One region of the Streptomyces sp. NPDC044984 genome, then DNA from elsewhere that is predicted to be linked to it. Evidence: riboswitches for the same ligand, from Rfam matches in the RefSeq annotation. Region 1 holds a riboswitch; each other region holds the start of a gene.

What was found. Region 1 has a riboswitch for cyclic di-AMP ahead of AB0A94_RS36250 (peptidoglycan DD-metalloendopeptidase family protein). Riboswitches for the same ligand answer to the same signal wherever they lie in the genome.
Region 2: linked by a shared signal. The riboswitch ahead of AB0A94_RS12445 (transglycosylase family protein) and the one ahead of AB0A94_RS36250 (peptidoglycan DD-metalloendopeptidase family protein) in region 1 are both predicted to bind cyclic di-AMP.
Region 3: linked by a shared signal. The riboswitch ahead of AB0A94_RS21940 (M23 family metallopeptidase) and the one ahead of AB0A94_RS36250 (peptidoglycan DD-metalloendopeptidase family protein) in region 1 are both predicted to bind cyclic di-AMP.
Region 4: linked by a shared signal. The riboswitch ahead of AB0A94_RS00725 (transglycosylase SLT domain-containing protein) and the one ahead of AB0A94_RS36250 (peptidoglycan DD-metalloendopeptidase family protein) in region 1 are both predicted to bind cyclic di-AMP.

Annotation. Positions count from the first base shown of each region.
Region 1 is NZ_JBEZBE010000058.1:5,221-9,871, reverse strand. Features, by position in the region: gene AB0A94_RS36260 (MBL fold metallo-hydrolase) at 1-6, opposite strand, end outside; gene AB0A94_RS36255 (SGNH/GDSL hydrolase family protein) at 98-883, opposite strand; gene AB0A94_RS36250 (peptidoglycan DD-metalloendopeptidase family protein) at 1,089-2,030, opposite strand; cyclic di-AMP (ydaO/yuaA leader) riboswitch at 2,035-2,196, opposite strand; gene AB0A94_RS36245 (alpha-galactosidase) at 2,511-4,583, opposite strand.
Region 2 is NZ_JBEZBE010000009.1:87,399-92,049, forward strand. Features, by position in the region: gene eno (phosphopyruvate hydratase) at 1-1,054, opposite strand, end outside; gene AB0A94_RS12445 (transglycosylase family protein) at 1,288-2,007, opposite strand; cyclic di-AMP (ydaO/yuaA leader) riboswitch at 2,012-2,180, opposite strand; gene AB0A94_RS12450 (transglycosylase family protein) at 2,386-3,408, opposite strand; gene AB0A94_RS12455 (cytochrome P450) at 3,606-4,651, opposite strand, start outside.
Region 3 is NZ_JBEZBE010000020.1:13,530-18,180, forward strand. Features, by position in the region: gene trmB (tRNA (guanosine(46)-N7)-methyltransferase TrmB) at 1-137, shown strand, start outside; gene AB0A94_RS21935 (PrsW family intramembrane metalloprotease) at 167-1,522, shown strand; gene AB0A94_RS21940 (M23 family metallopeptidase) at 1,622-2,641, opposite strand; cyclic di-AMP (ydaO/yuaA leader) riboswitch at 2,654-2,811, opposite strand; tRNA gene AB0A94_RS21945 (tRNA-Met) at 3,120-3,193, opposite strand; gene AB0A94_RS21950 (dihydrofolate reductase family protein) at 3,257-4,390, opposite strand; gene AB0A94_RS21955 (hypothetical protein) at 4,510-4,651, opposite strand, start outside.
Region 4 is NZ_JBEZBE010000001.1:146,562-151,212, forward strand. Features, by position in the region: gene AB0A94_RS00715 (GNAT family N-acetyltransferase) at 1-714, opposite strand, end outside; gene AB0A94_RS00720 (HAD family hydrolase) at 922-1,794, shown strand; gene AB0A94_RS00725 (transglycosylase SLT domain-containing protein) at 1,758-2,237, opposite strand; cyclic di-AMP (ydaO/yuaA leader) riboswitch at 2,243-2,411, opposite strand; gene AB0A94_RS00730 (polyprenyl synthetase family protein) at 2,983-3,993, shown strand; gene AB0A94_RS00735 (DUF2092 domain-containing protein) at 4,236-4,651, shown strand, end outside.

The sequences.
Region 1 (4,651 bases):
GGCCACGGTACCTCCAGGTGGAGTCGGTCAGACAGTCCATTATGTGCGGCCGGTCCGGCACCGGGGTGCCGGACCGGCCTCGTCCGACGGGCGGCTCTCACGCCACCGAGGCGATCCGTACCTTGATGTCGTCCGGCGACAGCGTTCCCTTGGCGATCACGTGGTCGCCCGACGACTGCCCGCGCAGCCGGCGGCCGATCCACGGCACCAGGTACTCGCGGGCCCACTGGACGTCGTCCCGCCGGATGTCGAGGGTGCCGCGGGGCGGCAGGGGCGGCCAGGGCTGTTCGGGATCGGCGGGGACGTCCAGGCCGAGGGCCTGCCCGGCGCGGAGCGCGACACGGGTGTGCCCCTCCGGCGACAGGTGCAGCCGGTCGGCGTCCCAGGCCCTGCGGTCCTGGACGCTCCTGAGGGACCACAGGTCGAGCACCGGGCAGCCGTAGCGGTCGGCGACGGCCCGCACGTGCCCGTTGTACGTCGCGATCTTGCCGCGCAGATGCTTCAGCAGGGGCACGCCGCGGGTGTCGAACCCGGTCGTCACCAGCACCGTTCCGGACACCGCCGTGAGCGCGGCGATCGCCCGCTCGAACCGCTCGGCCACCTCGTCCGGGTCGCTGCCCGGGCGGAGGATGTCGTTGCCGCCCGCGCAGAACGAGACCAGGTCGGGGGCGAGTTCGACCGCCCTCGGCAGCTGGTGCGCCACGATCTGGTCCAGCAGCTTTCCGCGCACGGCGAGATTGGTGTACTCGAAGTCGCCCTCGGGCCGGAGGTCCGCGAGGAGCACGGCGAACCGGTCGGCCCAGCCGACGAACGCCCCGTCGGGGCCGGGGTCGCCGACGCCCTCGGTGAAGCTGTCCCCCACCGCCACGTACGACCCGATCACTGCTCTGCTGTCACTCTTCGAATCGTCTGCCACAACCGCTCATGATTCACCTTCTAATGTGACCTACGCGACCGTAAGGAAGGGTTGACGGACGGTGAGATAAGACACTCTCAAAATGTTGGCCAATTCCGGAATACGCCGAAGGCCGGACCCGGGGATCGGGGTCCGGCCTTCGGCGCGCGTGTCAGGAAGGTCGCCGCGGGGGTCAGCCGATGGAGACGCCCTTCGAGCCGAGGTAGGCGACCGGGTCCACGTCCGAGCCGTAGTCCGGGGTGGTGCGGATCTCGAAGTGCAGGTGCGGGCCGGTCGAGTTGCCGGTCGAGCCGGAGAGGCCGACCTGCTGGCCGCCGGTCACGGTCTGGCCGGCCGAGACGGAGAGCGAGGACAGGTGGGCGTACTGGGCGTAGTGGCCGTCGTCGAGCTGGATGACGACCTGGTTGCCGTACGCACCGGCCCAGCCGGCGGAGACGACGGTGCCCGCGCCGACGGCCTTCAGGGAGGTGCCGGTCGGGACGGCGAAGTCGACGCCGGTGTGGTAGCCGCTGGACCACATGCTGCCGGCCACCTTGTAGGCGGTGCCGAGCCCGGCGCCGGGCACCGGGGAGCTGTAACCGGAGGTGCTCGCGGCCTGGTCGGCGCCCGTGGTCTGGGTGGAGGTCTCCGAGGAGGGCTGCTCGGCGGACTGCTCCACCGGCTGCTCGGCGGGCTGCTCGGCCTTCTGCTCCGGGGCCTGCGGGGCCTTGGCGGAGGACGGCTTCTGCGGCGCGCTCGCGGCGGCCCCGCCGTCGACGGAGAGCTTCAGACCGGGGTGGATGAGCGCCGGGTCGTCACCGACGGCCTCGCGGTTGTCCGCGTAGAGCTTCTTCCAGCCACCGTCGACGTGCTCCGTCTCGGCGATCTTCGCGAGGTAGTCGCCGGCCTTCACGGTGTACGTGCGGGCCTCGTCGCCCTTCTCGGCGACGGTCTTCTGGCCGGCGGCGGAAAGGGTCTGGACGGCCTTTTCGGGGGCGGTCTGCGGCGTGGCGGCGTGCGCGCCGGTGGCGCCGAGGAACGGCAGGGCGAGTGCGGCGCCACCGGTTCCGGCGACGGCGATGGAGCGGGTGAAACGCTGGGCCTTGGTACGGCGGTGCTTACCCTTCGCGGGCATGACGAATTCCTCTCCGGCGCCTACGAGGTGAGCTGTCGGGTTCGGGCTGGAGATGCCCGGCCGCGCTGTCGCGCGGCTTAACCCCAAGCCGTCCCGGGAACCGGAACAGGCGGTCGTACCTGTGGGTCCCCCGCTCCTGCCGTACACGGGTCAGTGTGTGCGGGCTCCGGGCGGCGGCAGGATTAGGCGTCCGTCCGGATCGGTGGTGAACGTAAGCGACCCGGACGCGAAGGGACAAGCACGGAGTTCACCGCGAACCCGTTTTCCGTGATCCAAAGGCGGAATTGACGTCACCGAGCGTCAGCCGGGATTCCCTTTCCCGCGCGAATTCCCTTGCCATCCACCAGAATTACGTGAGCATGGCGATAACACATCGTCACGGATATGACGATGCTCACGCACCCCCTCCCCATCTCCCTCCCTTTCGGGGCGCGTTATGGCGAAACCGCCCAATCGGACAGAACACCCGAATCGGGAGAATCACAGACGCCGCAACCGCACCACCACGGCGTCCAGATCTCCCCGCAGACCGATGCGCAGCCCATGGTGCAGCAGGAGGGCACCTCGGTGCGTTTCGCCCGTTTCGCGGCATTCGTACGAGGCTTCCGGGTCGAGGCCGCGCAGCCGGAGGGCCGGGACGGGCTCCCCGTGGTGCTGCGCCTGGAGGCAGGCGAGGACGACGGTCTCGTCGCCGAGGACGTACTGCACCGCGCTCAGCCCGCCCTCCGGCGGGCGCAGCCGGTACAGGTCGCCGCGCTGGACGACGGGCCGGATCTCCTTGTAGAGCGCGACCCACTCCCGCGCCTCGGCGAGCTCCTCCTCGGTCCACCGCGCGAGGTCGCCGCCGACGCCGAGCACCCCGGCCATGGCGCTGACGAACCGGAAGCGCAGCGAGCTGACCCGCCCGTTGAGCATCGCGTTCGGGCTGTCGGTGACCCAGGCGGCCATCACCCGGGCAGGGTGGAGCTGGCTGAAGCCGTGCTGGATGGCGAGCCGGTCGAGCGGGTCGGTGTTGTCCGAGGTCCACACCTGGTCGGTACGGGAGAGGACCCCCAGGTCGATCCGCCCGCCGCCGCCCGAGCAGGACTCGAAGGCCACCCCCGGATGGGCCGCCCGCAGCCGGTCCAGCAGGGCGTACAGGCCTCGCACGTGGTCGGTCCACAGCCGCTGCGGATACGGGTCGTCCGGCCAGCCGGCGTCGCTGAAGCAGCGGTTGAAGTCCCATTTCACGTAGTCGACGGGGGTGCCGGAGAGCAGCCCGTCCAGCCGCTCCCAGAGGTACTCCCGGACGTCGTCGCGCGCGAGGTTGAGCACGAGCTGGTTGCGGAACTCCGTGCGCCGGCGGTCCGGCTGGAACTGCACCCAGTCGGGGTGCGCCCGGTAGAGGTCGCTGTCCGGGTTGACCATCTCGGGCTCGACCCAGATGCCGAACCGCATCCCGAGCCCGTGCACATGGTCGGCGAGGGGTTTCAGGCCGCCGGGGAAGCGGCCGTGGTTGGGCGTCCAGTCGCCGAGCCCGGCCCGGTCGCTCGTCCGTGCCCCGAACCAGCCGTCGTCGACCACGAACAGTTCGACGCCCATCGCGGCGGCCCGCGCCGCGAGCTCCCGCTGCTGCTCCTCCGAGATGTCGAACCCGGTGGCCTCCCACGAGTTGAACAGCACGGGCCGGTCCCGGTCCGCGTCCGGGACGACGTGCGTCCGCTGGTAGGCGTGCCAGGCACGGCTGGCGCCGCCGAAGCCGCCGTCGCTCCACAGACCGGCGAAGACCGGTGTGACGTACGTCTCCTCCGTGCCCAGCATCAGCAGGCCGGAGTCGTCGTGCCCCGCGCCGCCGGTGATCTGCACGCGCGCGTCGGGGAGTTGGGCGACGCAGATGCGCCAGGACCCGGACCAGCCGAGGGCGCAGCCGTAGACCTCGCCGCGCTCCTCGGTCGCGTCGGTGTCGAGCGCGACCCAGGGCAGGTGCTGGTGTCCGGTGTGGCCGCGGCGGCTGCCGACGACCTTCTCGCCGTAGGTGAGCGGGGCGCGGGTCAGCCGGGACTCGGCGGCCCAGCGGCCGTGCAACTGGGACAGCCGCCAGTGCTCGCGCTCGGGCAGGGTCCAGGTGGCGGAGTCGGCGCGCAGGAGTTCGGCCGCGGGTCCCCGGTTGTGCAGGGTCACCCAGCGCTCGACCACGTCGTCGCGCATCCGGTAGTGCAGGGTCACGGTCAGTCCGCCGTCGCGGAAGCGGAGACGGAGTTCGCCGTCGTCGCTCTCGTGGCCGTCGAAGGCCCACTCGGTGCCGCGCCGCCCGTCCGCGGTGCGTACGGACAGGGCGGGCCGGACGAAGCGGGGGCCGCCCTCGACCGGGTACTCCTCGCGCCCGTCCAGGCGGGACTCGAACGGCCAGTCGTCCGGCAGCGGGCGCGCGGCGAGGGCCTCCGCGTCGGCGAGCGCGATCCTCGGGCCCCAGTGCAGATGCACCAGCTCGTCGCGGTCCGTGACATGGAGCGCGTAGCTGCTGGCCGGCCCCGACAGGAGCCAGGTACGACCGTCTTGGGAGACCTGCGTCACCGAACCTCCAACATACCCGAACAGATGCGATCAGACACCAACATCATCAGGGTCGCGGGGGTGTCCGG
Region 2 (4,651 bases), on a different contig from region 1:
CCAGCTCGACGGCGTCCAGGGTCTCGGTCAGCGAGCCGATCTGGTTGACCTTGACCAGCAGGGCGTTGGCGGCACCCTCCTCGATGCCGCGGGCGAGGCGCTCGGGGTTGGTGACGAACAGGTCGTCGCCGACGAGCTGGACCTTGTCACCGAGCTTGGCGGTGATGGTCTTCCAGCCCTCCCAGTCGTCCTCGAACAGCGGGTCCTCGATGGAGACGAGCGGGTACGCGTCGACGAGCTCGGCGTAGTACTCGGTCATCTCGGCGGCGGAGCGCTCCTTGCCCTCGAAGGTGTAGGAGCCGTCCTTGTAGAACTCGGACGCGGCGACGTCGAGCGCGAGGGCGATCTGCTCGCCGGGGGTGTAGCCGGCCTCCTTGATCGCCTCGAGGATGAGGTCGAGGGCCTCGCGGTTGGAGCCGAGGTTCGGGGCGAAGCCGCCCTCGTCGCCGAGGCCGGTGGCCAGGCCCTTGCTCTTCAGGACCTTCTTCAGGGTGTGGTAGACCTCGGCGCCCCAGCGCAGGGCCTCGGAGAAGGACTCCGCGCCGATCGGGGCGATCATGAACTCCTGGATGTCCACGTTGGAGTCGGCGTGCGAGCCGCCGTTCAGGATGTTCATCATCGGCACCGGCAGCAGGTGCGCGTTGGGGCCGCCCAGGTAGCGGAAGAGCGGGAGGTCGCTGGCCTCGGAGGCGGCGTGGGCGACGGCGAGCGAGACGCCGAGGATGGCGTTGGCGCCGAGCGAGCCCTTGTTGTCGGTGGCGTCCAGGTCGAACATCGCCTGGTCGATCAGGCGCTGCTCGGTGGCGTCGTAGCCGACGAGCTCCGGGCCGATCTGCTCGATGACGGCCAGGACGGCCTTCTCGACACCCTTGCCCAGGTAACGGTTGGCATCGCCGTCACGGAGTTCGATGGCCTCAAAGGCGCCGGTGGAGGCGCCGGACGGGACGGCGGCACGACCCGTGCTGCCGTCGTCGAGGCCGACCTCGACCTCGACCGTGGGGTTGCCTCGGGAGTCCAGGATTTCCCGGGCTACGACGACGTCGATGGACGGCACGAGCATCTCCTTCTTGGATGTGACGCGGGTGGGCAGGACCCCGGAGGGTCTTGCGAGTCCGAGCCTAACCGGCCCCGGGCGATCGGGCCGCCGGTCGCCCGCCCCATGGACAGAACCGAGAGTAAATTGTTTCCGAACGGAACAAAGCCGTTTCCGGAAACCCGGTCACAAAAACCCCGCCCCGGCGCGTACGGGGGAAGACGCACCGGGGCGGGGAGCCGTGGGGCAGCCGCTTACTTCAGGTGCAGCTGCTGGCCCGGGTAGATGAGGTCGGCGTCGTCGACGATGTCGTCGTTCAGCTCGAACAGCTCGGCCCAACCGCCCTCGACGTCGCGCTCGGCGGCGATGGAGCTGAGGGTGTCGCCCTTGACGACCTTGTACTCGCCGTCACCCTTCTCGACCTTCTCGCCGGTCGGGGTGGTGACGGTCTTCTCGGCCTTCCGCTCGGCCTGCTTCTCGGCGGCCGGACGCTCGGCGGAGCGGGAGGCCTTCTGCTCGGTCTCACGGGTCTCGGTGGAACCGGTGTCCTGGCTCTGCGAGGAGCCGGCCGAGGAACCGTTCGAGGAGGAGCCGGTGTAGGCGGCGTTGGACAGGCCCGTGCCGCAGACCGGCCAGGCGCCCTTGCCCTGGCCCGCGAGGACCTTCTCGGCGATCTCGATCTGCTGGGCCTTGCTGGCCTGGTCGGCGGTGGAGGCGTACTGCGTGCCGCCGTACGCGGCCCAGGTGGAGGCGGAGAACTGCAGACCGCCGTAGTAACCGTTGCCGGTGTTGATGGACCAGTTGCCGCCGGACTCGCACTGGGCGACGGCGTCCCACTCGGAGGCGGTGGCGGCGGAGGCGCTGCCGGCCGCCATCAGCGGGGCGGCGACGGCGGCGGAGGCGACACCGGCGACGGCGATCGCGCGGGTGGCCTTGGACGGACGACGGTGCTTGCCCTTGCCAGAAAACAGCATGGTTGGATCCCCTCACCGACGCCTGCGAGGTGAGCTGTCGGGTTCGGGCCGGTTGAGTTGCCCGGCCACGCCCCTCACGGGACGCGGCTTCACCCCAAGCCCGATCCGGTGTCAACCACCGGAAGGGGCACTTACCTTGGGTCCCCCGCTCCTGCCTGCGGCGCATGACGCGACGACTGTTCCCGTGCTGCCACTGGCAGGATTCGGCGTGGCGGCAGCCGGGGCCCGCGGTGGCGAGCGGTCACGACCGTAGGCACGCGATCCGCGGAATTTCAAAGACGATCAGGGCTTCTGAGACCTATCTCTCACAGCCTTTAAACCGGACATTTACCGCGAACCATGACGCCAACTGCCGCCGGGCCTACGCTCCTTCGGGCGTCACTTTTCGCCCGGTTCGACCCCGACCTCGAGCTCCTGGCCCGGCAGGATGAGGTCCGGGTCGGCGCCGACGACCTGCTCGTTCTCGGCGTAGAGCGACCGCCAACCGCCGCCCAGTTCAAGGGAGTCGGCGATGGACGAGAGGCTGTCGCCGGTGCGCACGGTGTACGAACCGTCGGCGGCATCGCGCGAGGCGTCGGTGCCGCGCGAGGCATGCCGGCCGGACGATTCCGGCGTACGGCCCTCCGCCTCAGCCTCCTCGGCACTGACACCGCGGTGGCGGCCGGTGCCGGTGCCTTCGGTGTCGGTGACCTCGGAAGAACCGGTGGTCTGCCCGGACTTGTCCGACTCGTCACCCTTGGGGGTGGCCGAGGCGGAGGGGGAGGTGCCGGATCCGTCGCCGGAGCCGGTGTCCGAATCCGTGCCCGAGCCGCTCGACTTGTCGGACTTGGCCGATTCACCGGCAGCACCCTCGCCGCCCTCCTCCCCCTCGGCATCGACCGACGGGTCGGACGTGGCCGACGGGGAGGACGAAGCGGACGGATCGCCGGAGTCCGACGATCCGGACGAGTCCGAAGAGCCGGAGGCACCGGAGGAGTCCGAGGTCGAGTCCTCCGCCACACCCGTGTCGATGTCGGCCGGCGCCGAGTCCTCGCCGAGGCCCGCCGTCAGTCCGCAGGTGCGCCATGCGCCGACCCCCTGGTCGGCGAGGATTCTCTCGGCCACGGCTATCTGCTGGCCTCGGCTGGCCTGGTCGGGGCTGGTCGCGTAGTCCAGGCCGCCGTAGTTCTCCCAGTCGTCCTGGGTCAACTGCAGGCCGCCGTAGTAGCCGTTGCCGGTGTTCTGGCTCCACGAACCGCCGCTCTCGCATTCGGCGACCCGGTCCCAGGTCGCACCGTCGGCCGCGCTGGCGCTACCGGCCCCGAGGAGCGGGATCGCGATGGCGGAGCCGGTCACTCCGGCCGCGACGAGGAGAGCCGGAGCCTGGCGGGGACGACGGTGCCGACCGTTTCCGGAGAGCATGCGGAAACCTTTCGCAAGACAGCAATGACCGGCGCGGCGAGTGGAACTCATGTGCCGCACTTGATGGGTGAACGTATCCGCAGACGATCACTTGTCACAAGTTCATGCCGCGCAGATCACGTGAAGATCACAGAGTTGAGAGCGTGTCATGTTTGCGCTGGCCCGCTCAGGGGCACAGCGGACGGCGGCCCGGTCCGTCACGTGCGCGGAGGAGTGAACTCCACCGGGAGCGTGCGCAGTCCACGCATGATGAGCCCGCCCCGCCAGCGGAGCTCGGCCGGTTCCACCGCGAGCCGCAGGTCCGGCAGACGCGTCAGCAGGGTGGCGAGCGCGGTCCGGCCCTCCAGACGGGCCAGCGGGGCGCCCAGGCAGTAGTGGATGCCGTGGCCGTACCCCAGATGCTGGTTGTCGCGCCGGCCGAGGTCGAGCACGTCCGGGTCGGCGAACCGCTCCGGGTCCCGGTCCGCGGCGGCGAGCACGACGAGGACGGGGTCGCCGGCCGCGATGCGCTGTCCGCCGATGGTGACCGGCTCGGTGGCGAACCGCCAGGTGGCGAGCTCCACGGGGCCGTCGTACCGCAGGAGCTCCTCGACACCGGTCTCCAGCAGCCCGTGCTCCCCGGCGGCGAGGGCCCGCTGCAGGCGGTCGCGCTGGTCGGGGTGGGTGAGCAGGGCGTAGGTGCCGTTGCCGATCAGGTTGACGGTGGTCTCGAAACCGGCGAACAGCAGGATGAACGCCATGGCGGCGGCCTCGTTCTCGGTGAGGTGCTCACCGTGGTCGGAGGCGCGGATGAGGCCGGAGATGAGGTCCTCGCCGGGGGCGGGTTCGGCGGGGAGCGCCTCGCGCTTGCGGTGGATCAGCTCGGCGAGGTAGCCGCGCATCTTCTTCACGGACCGGGCGACCCCGCCGCGCGGCCCCCCGCCGTGGCGGATCATCATGCCCGCCCAGTCCCGGAAGTCGTCCTGGTCCTCGCGCGGGACGCCGAGCAGGTCGCAGATGGCGTAGATGGGGAGGGGGAAGGCGAACTCGTGGATGAGGTCGGCGGAGCCGTTGTCCGCGAACCGGTCGATGAGCCCGTCGGTGAGTTCCTGCACGCGGGGCGCGAACTCGGCGACCCGGCGCGGGGTGAACGCCTTGCTGACCAGCCGGCGCAGCCGGGTGTGGTCCGGCGGGTCGATGTTCAGCAGATGCGTCATCAGCTCCGCCTGGCGCTCCCCGGGGATACCGGTCTTGCCCTTGGCGT
Region 3 (4,651 bases), on a different contig from region 1:
ACGGCGGTTTCGCGCCGCGTCCCGCCTTCCGGCCGCTCACCCGTTTCGAGGCGCAGGGACTGGAGAAGGGTCATGTCGTGAACGACGTGCTCTTCCGCCGCGTACCGCAGGACGAGCAGGCAGCAGACCGAGCCTGATACAGCCCCGCCTCGTGAGGGTCGATCCCGTGGCCACCAGTCCCCCGTACCCGACGCCTCCCGGCGCAGCCCCCGGCGGAGCGCCGCGGCACGCGCACTGGTGGCAGCGGCCCTGGGTGCGGTACGGCGCGCTGATCACGCTGCTCGCGCTGTCCGGGCTGGTCATCCTGGCGCTGGTGCGCGAGCAGACCGGGACGCGGGGGTTCCTGGTCGGGCTCGGCCTCGCCGTCCTGCCCGTACCGCTGCTCGTCGCCGCCTTCCGGTGGCTGGACCGGGTCGAGCCGGGCCCCTGGCGGAACCTGCTGTTCTCCTTCGCCTGGGGTGCCTGTGCGGCGGCGCTGATGGCGATCGTCGCGAACAGCTTCGCCACCCGGTGGATAGCGACGGCGACCGCCGACCCGACCGGCGCCGACACCCTGGGCTCGACCGTCATAGCGCCGGTGGTGGAGGAGTCCGCGAAGGCCGCGGCCGTCCTGCTGGTGTTCCTGTTCCGCAGACGCGACTTCACCGGGATCCTCGACGGCGTGGTGATAGCCGGGGTCACCGCCACCGGCTTCGCGTTCACCGAGAACATCCTCTACCTCGGCACCGCCTTCGGCACCGACCAGCTCACCGGCGAGAGCGGCATCGCCTCGGTCACCGCGGCGACCTTCTTCGTCCGCATCGTGATGTCGCCGTTCGCGCACCCCCTGTTCACCGTGCTCACCGGGATCGGCTTCGGCGTCGCCGCGCTGTCCGCGGACCGGCAGCGGGTCCGGCGCGTGCTGCTGCCGCTCGGCGGGCTGCTCCTCGCGATGGGCGTGCACGCGCTGTGGAACGGCTCCTCGACGCTCGGCCAGTACGGCTTCCTCGCGGTGTACGCGGTGTTCATGGTGCCGGTGTTCGGGCTGCTGACCTGGCTGGTGGTGTGGACGCGGCAGCGGGAGCTGCGGACCGTGCGGGAGGAGCTGCCCGCGTACGTGGCCGCCGGGTGGCTCGACGCGGCGGAGCCGTTCGCGCTGGGTTCGATGCGGGCGCGGCGCGTCGCCCTGCGGTACGCGCGCCGCTGCGGCGGGCGGGCGGCGGCGCGGTCGGTCGCCGCGTACGAGGCGTACGCGACGTCGCTGGCGTTCCTGCGGCACCGGGGGCGGCTCGGGCGGGCGGGGCCGGACTTCGTCACCCGGGAACGTGAGCTGCTGCTGGAGCTGTGGCACCGGCGGGCAGCGGCCCGGCCGGCCCTGGAGCACGCGGCCCGCGCCACCGCGCCCCGGGTTCCGGTCACCGCGGCGCCGTGGGCGGTGTACGGCGGGTATAGCGGGTACGGCGGCTACGGGCAGCCGCCGTACGGAGAGCCGCCGTACGGGTACCCGTACGGCGCGTACGACCCGAACGCCCACCGGCCCTGACGGGTCCGCACCGCCCCGGAGAGCACCTGACCGGCGGCCCTGACGTCGAGAGGTCGTCGTCGGGACTGCCGGGGTTCAGGGCGTGGGAAGCCGGGTCGCTCAGACCGTGAGGCCCTTGCTCTGCAGCCAGGCCATCGGGTCGATGCCCGAGGCGGAGCCGCCGGTGTGGACCTCCAGGTGGAGGTGGGCCCCGGTGGAGTTGCCGGTGGAGCCGACACGGCCGATCACATCGCCGGTGTTGACCTTCTGGCCGACGCTGACGCTGATGGAGGACTGGTGTGCGTACCAGATCTCAGTGCCGTCGTCGAGCGTGAGCACGGTCTTGTAGCCGTAGGAGCCGTCCCAGCCGGCGGAGGTGATCGTGCCGGTGTGGACCGCCTTGATCAGCGTGCCCGTGGGGGCGGCGAAGTCGAGGCCGGTGTGCTGACCGGAGGACCAGTAGGCGCCGGCCTGGCCGAAGGTGGAGGTGACGGTGTACGAGGAGGTCGGCAGCGCGTACTGCTTGGCCAGCTTGGCGAGGCGCTCGGCCTCGGCCTTCTTCTCGGCCTCCTCCTCCGCCTTCTTCTTGGCGGCCTCGGCCTTGGCCTCGGCCTCCTTCTCCGCCTTGGCGGCGGCCTCGGCGGCCGCCTTCTCGGCGGCGGCGACGGCCTCCGCCTCGGCCTTGCTCTCGGCCTGCGCCTGCTGCTGCTCGACCTGCGCCATGATCCTGGTGCGCAGCGCCTCACCGGCGTCGGCGGAGCCCTGCTCGGTGTCGGCGGCGGTCATGCCGAGGGTGCTGAGGGGGGTGGCCGATCCCTCGGGGGTTTCCTCGTCGGAGATGAGGGAACCCACGTTGGGGAGGTCGGGCATGGAGATCGAAACCGGCGGCTTGCCGGTCTGGGCGCTGGCCATGCCGCCGGCGCCGACGGCGGCGATGACGCCGACGCCCAGGACGGTGGAGCTGCGGGCGAGTCCTCCGCCGCGCTGCTTGGAGACGCGATGCCGGCCGCGTACGGGGCGAACGGACTCCGCGGTGGGGTTCCACTCCTCGAAGGGCCCCTCGTCGGCGCGGCCGGCGCCGTAGGCGAAGGTGTCGCTCGGCTTGAACGGGGCCTCGGGGGCAGGCGGGTTGGACGCCACGTGGGCGCGCTCCTTTCCTTCCGTCTTCGCCTACCGGGTTAGCTGACGGGTTCGGAGCGGGAAGGTCTCCTACGCGCGTATACGAGCCGTGTCTCCACGGTGGTATCCACGCGATTCACCCCATGGTGGTGGTTCCCCGGTTCCCTCGCGGGATTCGGCGCGTGCGCACGGAGCCGACTTCTGTGACGGCTGGGACGACCGCGCTGCGTTATCGAACGTTAATAGACGCGAGGGCCTGATTCCAAGCCGTTCCTCTTGATCATTAACGATTTCCGGGTGGACTTACTTCCCACGGGCGGTCAAAAACGGGCGAGTTGACCGTGCTTCAGGCCGTCTCGCGCGACGGACGGTTTCTGACCGTACGTCAGTTGTTATGCGCTGCGGGACGGACCGCTCACGCTGAGTGAGAGCGGGAAGCGGAGGAGGAACGGAAAACACCGAGGGCCGGAATCCTTGGATTCCGGCCCTCGGCCTTCAGTAGCGGGGACAGGATTTGAACCTGCGACCTCTGGGTTATGAGCCCAGCGAGCTACCGAGCTGCTCCACCCCGCGTCGGTGAAACCAGTGTACGCCATCCGCAGGACCCGGCGCACATCCATTGCCGGCGGCCCGGTTTCAGCGGTCGAGCAGATGTCCGTTCGGCGCCTTGGCGCGGTCCTCGTGCTCCGGCAGGACGACGACGGTGGCGCCCCCGGCCGCCAGTACCGCGCTGCCGTCGGCGCCCGCCACGAACGTGTCCGGCTCGCGCCAGGCCGTGACCACCCGCCGCACCCCCGCGTCCAGGACCAGCCGGGCACAGGGCGCGGGCCGGGACGCGCGGCGGGCACAGGGCTCCAGGCTGGAGTACACGGTGGCGCCGGCGAGCCGGGGGTCCGCGGGGTCGGTCTTGGCGAGCGCGGCCTCCTCCGCGTGCACCACCGGATCGGCGCCCTCCCGGGAGTGGCCGCGCGCCAGCTCCGTACCGTCGGCGGCCACCACGACCGCGCCCACGCTGAACGCCGTCTCCGAGGGCGGGCACTCGGCGGCCAGCTCGCAGGCGAGGGCCAGCCAGTGGTGGTCGGCGGCGGAGGGCAGCGGGCCGGTGCCGGGGGCGGTGGGCTCGTAGCGCATCAGGACGACGTCGCCGATCGGGCGGCTCTCGACCAGCCGCAGCCGGCCGCCCTGGTAGGAGCCGGGGCCGAAGAGGCGGGGGGCCTCGGGGTCGCCGACGAACAGCGGGGCGAGGACCAGCTGGAGCTCGTCGGCCAGCCCTTCGGTGAGGAGCTGGGTGTGGATCGTGCCGCCGCCCTCGACCATGAGCCGCCGGACCCCGCGCTCGGCGTGCAGGTGCTCAAGGAGCAGCCGCCAGTCGAGCTCGGCGCCGAGCGGGACGACGTCGGCGGCGAGGCCGAGGGCGTGGGCGCGCCCGGCACCCTCGTCGGTCGTGTAGAGGACCTTCTCACCGCCGATGTGCCAGAACCGGGCCGCCGGGTCCAGGTCGCCGGAGCCGCTGACGGTGACCTTGAGCGGGTACTCGGCCCGGCCCCCGGCGACGCGGGCGGCGCGCCGCTCGGGCGAGTTGACCAGCAGCCGGGGGTTGTCGGCGCGGATCGTGCCGGCGCCGACCAGGATGGCGTCCACGGACGCCCGTACCTCGTCGACCCGGTCGAAGTCGGCCGGACCGGACAGCAGCAGCCGCTCGGGGCCGGTGTCGTCCAGGTAGCCGTCGAGGGAGACGGCGGCGGACAGCAGGACGTACGGGTGGGGCATCGGTTCCTACTCCCGGGAGGGCGGGCGGGCCTGTGGGGGTCCAGTCTGACAACAGGCGCGGGCGCTGCTCGTGGCGCGCTCGCCCTCCCGCCGGTCCGGCACGGTGGGGAACGGGGTGATCAGCCGGGCGCTCTCGCCGCGCCCGCCGGCCGCCGGACGGTGTCCGGGGCGGACAGGTCCGGCGTCGTGACCGCGCGCACCGGGTGCCGCGGCGGGGCGGGGCCCGCGCGGAGCAGCAGCGCGCCGGCGACGAGCACGACG
Region 4 (4,651 bases), on a different contig from region 1:
GTCCCCGACGTACAGGACCGACAGGGTGCCCGTGCACTGGGCGGCCCGGGTCCCGGCGAGCCGGTCCACGAGCCGGGCGATCCACTCCCGCGCGAACCGGTCGCGCCGCCCGGTCCTGCGGTACTGCGCCGACTTCCACCCCATCAGCGCGCGCAGCACGGCCGGGTCGCGCTCGTCGAAGACGAACCGCACGGCTCCGGCCCGGCGGCCCAGCCTGCGCTCCTTGGCCAGCGTGGTCTTCAGGAACTTCGGCGACCGGGCGCGCAGCACCGACTCGTACGCCTCGTAGCCCTTCTCCACGTCGATGACGTACGTGGCGTGCTCCTCGGCCGCGTACGGCACGAACAGCTCCTGGCCGGCCTCCAGGTTGTCGAAGGCGAAGCTCGACACCGAGCAGGCCCGCAGCAGTTCACCCGTCTCCGGGGCGGCACCGGGGGCCAGGACCGCGCCCTGGCAGTCCGACACCCCGAGCGCGATCGCCCGGCCCTGCCCCAGCACCCCCCGCTCGTACGGCAGGAAGCCCGCGGGCTGCCCGCCCGCGTACAGCACGGCGATCCGGGCCCGCGGCCGCACCCGGGCCGCGGCGATGCTGAACTCCGGTTCCATGAACGGGTTGCGCGGTGCGTCCGTCGCGGCGCGCAGTTCCCGCCAGCGCTCCCGTTCCCCCTCGCCGAGCTCCTCGGGCCTCAGCACGCGCACGCGTCCACTGCTCACCTGACCCCCCGATCAAGTCCCCCCTGGACTCCTGGAAGGTACCGCCCGGGACCGGGCGGACGGTAGATAGCGGACCATGTTCTTGCCAAACGGGGAAAGAGTCCTGAACCGGTCCTTACCCGGCGTCGAGAGAAGGGGAACCGCACCGAAAGCGAACGCAAACGGGCGCGGTGAATCGGACCGTCGGCTTGTCCGTATTCTCTGATCATGGCCGCACCCACCGATTGTTCGCTCATCGCCACCGACCTGGACGGGACGCTGCTGCGCGGCGACGACACCCTCTCCGACCGGTCCCTCGCCGCGCTCGCGCGTGCGGAGCGGGCCGGCGCGCGGCACCTCGTGGTGACGGGGCGCCCGGCCCCCAGAGTGCGGCCGCTCCTGGACGACCTCGGCTGCACGGGGCTCGCGGTGTGCGGGCAGGGCGCGCAGGTGTACGACGCCGGCGCGGACCGGCTGCTGTGGTCCGTGACGCTGGACCGGGAACTGGCGGAGACCGCGCTCGGCAAGATCGAGGCCGAGGTGGGGGAGGTGTACGCCGCGGTCGACCAGGACGGGGTCGACGGGCTGACGCTGATCGAGCCCGGCTATCTGATGCCGCACCCGACCCTGCCCGCGGTGCGGATCGAGCGGCGCGGGGAGCTGTGGGACCGGCCGATCAGCAAGGTGCTGCTGCGCCACCCGGACCTGTCCGACGACGCGTTGGCGGCGGCGGCCCGGTCGGTGGTCGGTTCACTGGCCACGGTCACCATGTCGGGGCCGGGCACCGTGGAGCTCCAGCCGTGCGGGGTGACCAAGGCCACGGGACTGGCGCTGGCCGCCGAGCACCTGGGGCTGAGCCCGGCGCGGACGGTCGCCTTCGGCGACATGCCGAACGACATCCCCATGTTCGACTGGGCGGCCCACGGCGTCGCCATGGCCAACGCGCATCCCGAACTGAAGGCGGTGGCGGACGAGGTCACCACGTCGAACGAGGACGACGGCGTGGCCGTCGTCCTCGAGCGACTGTTCGGCGGGGCGAGGACGCTCGCCCGTCAGCGGGTGGCTCAGTACGCGCCGAAGACGTTGTCGATGGAGCCGTAGCGGTCGGCGGCGTAGTTGCAGGCCGCCGTGATGTTCGCGACCGGGTCGTACGGGTCGAAGGCGGTGCCGGGCACGTGGTAGGCCGCGAAGGTCGGGTCGATGACCTGCAGCAGGCCCTTCGAGGGGGTGCCCTTGGCGGCGTTGGAGTCCCAGTTGTTGATGGCGTACGGGTTGCCGGAGGACTCGCGCATGATGTTGCGGTGGATGGCGTCGTAGCTGCCGGGGATGCCGTGCTGCGCCATGATGTCCAGCGACTCGCGGATCCAGCCGTCGAGGTTGTCCGGGTACGCCGTCGCGGGGGCGGCAGCGGTCGTCGTCGGCTCGGTGGTGGCCGCGGCGGCGCCGGTGGCGCCGAACAGCGGCAGGGCGACCACGGCGACGCCGGTGCCGGCGACGGCGAGGGAGCGGACGAGGCGGCGGCGGTGCTGACCGAAAGCAGGCATGTCTGGGTTCCTCTCCTACGCCTGCGAGGTGAGCTGTCGGGTTCGGGCGGGAGAGTGCCCGGCCGTGCCCCTGCGGGCATGGCTTCACCCCTAGCCGTTCCGGCGCGTGTCCGGTCCGGCGGCTTACCTGGGTCCCCCGCTCCTGCCGTTCTGAGTGATCGTCGTGGGTTGATGCGGGCGGCGGCAGGATTAGGCGTCCACCCGGCAGGCCCGGAACGTATGCGAGAGCACATGTCGGGAACAAGTGCGGATCTCACACAAGGCGCCGTTTGATCTTGCAATGGGTGTTTTGGGATGCTTGATCCTTTGCGAGTGCCAAGGGTCAACTCGGTGCCCTGGAAAGGGAGAAGGCGGGTGGCGGCCGGTGGTGGGGGTGCCGGGTCGCGCGTGACCCACTTCACTGGGGGTCGCCGGTGAGCGCATTTTTCGCCAAGGGGAATTCGCTCAGCATTTGCGGCAAATCGGACGCCGGGACGGGCAGGATGGTCCGCGTGATGGGTCGCGGCCCGGGAGGCGGGCCGGGGGCCGGGTCGAGGAGTGGATCGCCGCCTCCGGGAAAGTCGGAGAATGTCCGTTGTTATCGAATGGTCAAAAGCACTCCGCTCCTGCTCCCGTACCGCCCTGCCCGTAACCCCGGGCGCTGACGGTGATCGAAACGTGACCGGATACGCTGACTTGAGTGAAGGCAGCGACCTATCGACATTCCGTGTAATCGCCAGTGGACACCAGCAGACAGGAGACCCTCGTGACCGTCGTCGGGCCGTTCGGGCTGAGCGTGCGGGACCAGGCTCTGGAAGCCGATGTCCAGGCCGGAATGGCGGCTGTCGAGGAAGGGCTGCTCGAGGCCACCAAGAGTGAGGTCCCCTTCATCACGGGAGCCGCCCAGCACCTGGTGCGGGCCGGCGGCAAGAGGTTCCGTCCGCTGCTGGTGATGCTCGCCGCCCAGTTCGGCGACCCCTACGCGCCCGGTGTCGTGCCCTCGGCCGTGGTGGTGGAGCTCACCCACCTGGCCACGCTGTACCACGACGACGTGATGGACGAGGCCGAGGTGCGGCGCGGCGTCGACAGCGCGAACGCCCGCTGGGGCAACTCCGTCGCGGTCCTCACCGGGGACTTCCTCTTCGCGCGGGCCTCGCACATCCTGGCCGACCTCGGTCCTGAGGCCGTGCGGGTGCAGGCCGAGGCGTTCGAGCGGCTGGTCACCGGGCAGATCCTGGAGACCGCGGGACCGCAGGACGGCCGCGACCCGGTCGACCACTACCTCGACGTGCTCGGCGGCAAGACCGGCTCGCTGGTCGCCGTCGCCTGCCGGTTCGGCGCGATGATGTCCGGGGCCGAGGAGGCGGTCGTGGACGTGCTGACCCAGTACGGCGAGCGGCTCGGCGTCGCCTTCCAGCTCGCCGACGACGTCCTGGACATCGCCTCCGACTCCCACGAGTCCGGCAAGACCCCCGGCACCGACCTGCGTGAGGGCATCGCCACCCTGCCCGTGCTGCGGCTGCGCGAACGGGCGGCCCGGCTGGGTCTCGCCGACGACGTCGCCCTGTGCGAACTGCTCGACTCCGACCTCACCGACGACGCCCGGCACGCCGAGGCGCTGCGGCTGCTGCGCGTCCACCCCGCGCTGGAGCAGGCCCGCCGGGACACCGTGCGCTACGCCGAGGAGGCGCGCGCGGCGCTGGTCCCGCTGCGGGAGTGCGAGGCGAAGGCGGCGCTCGTGCAGCTGTGCGACGCGGTGGTGCACCGCGCGGGCTGAGCCGGCCCGGACTCCTCCGCGACCCCTACGGGGCGGGGGAGGAAACCGCCCTCCGTGTCATACCCCAGCAGTACGTGGAGTTGCGTCCGGGGTCTGACGAATCCGCCTGCCGGATTTGGTCAGATGGACCACGACGGACAACACCACTTCTCACCGGTTCGGGTGAGAATGGCGGCTCAGGGTGAGACTGGTGCGAGGACACGAGACGAAAAGCCGCCGCCGACCACGGAGGTAGGGCACACATGGCACCGTACGAATCCGACGACACGACGACCGCGGGGGAGGCCGGCGAGCCGCGCACGCGACGGCGCAGGGCCGCGCGGTACGTCGTCCCGGTCACGGTGATGGGAGTGGCGGCCGCGACCATCGGGCTCGTCCCCGCGATCGCCGACTCCGGCGACCCCGATCTGCCGGAGATCACCGCAGCGCAGCTGATAGAGAAGATCGCGAAGTCGGACGTCGAGCGGCTGTCCGGCACCGTGAAGATCACCACGGACCTCGGTCTGCCGGACCTCGGCGGACTGGAGAGCAGCCTCACGTCGGGCGCCGCGGGGCGGGGCGAGGACGGCGGCTCCTCGGCCGACCCGTCCGCCAAGCTCACCGAACTGGCGTCCGGCACGCACACCCTGCGCGTCGCGGTCGACGGCCCGGACCGGCA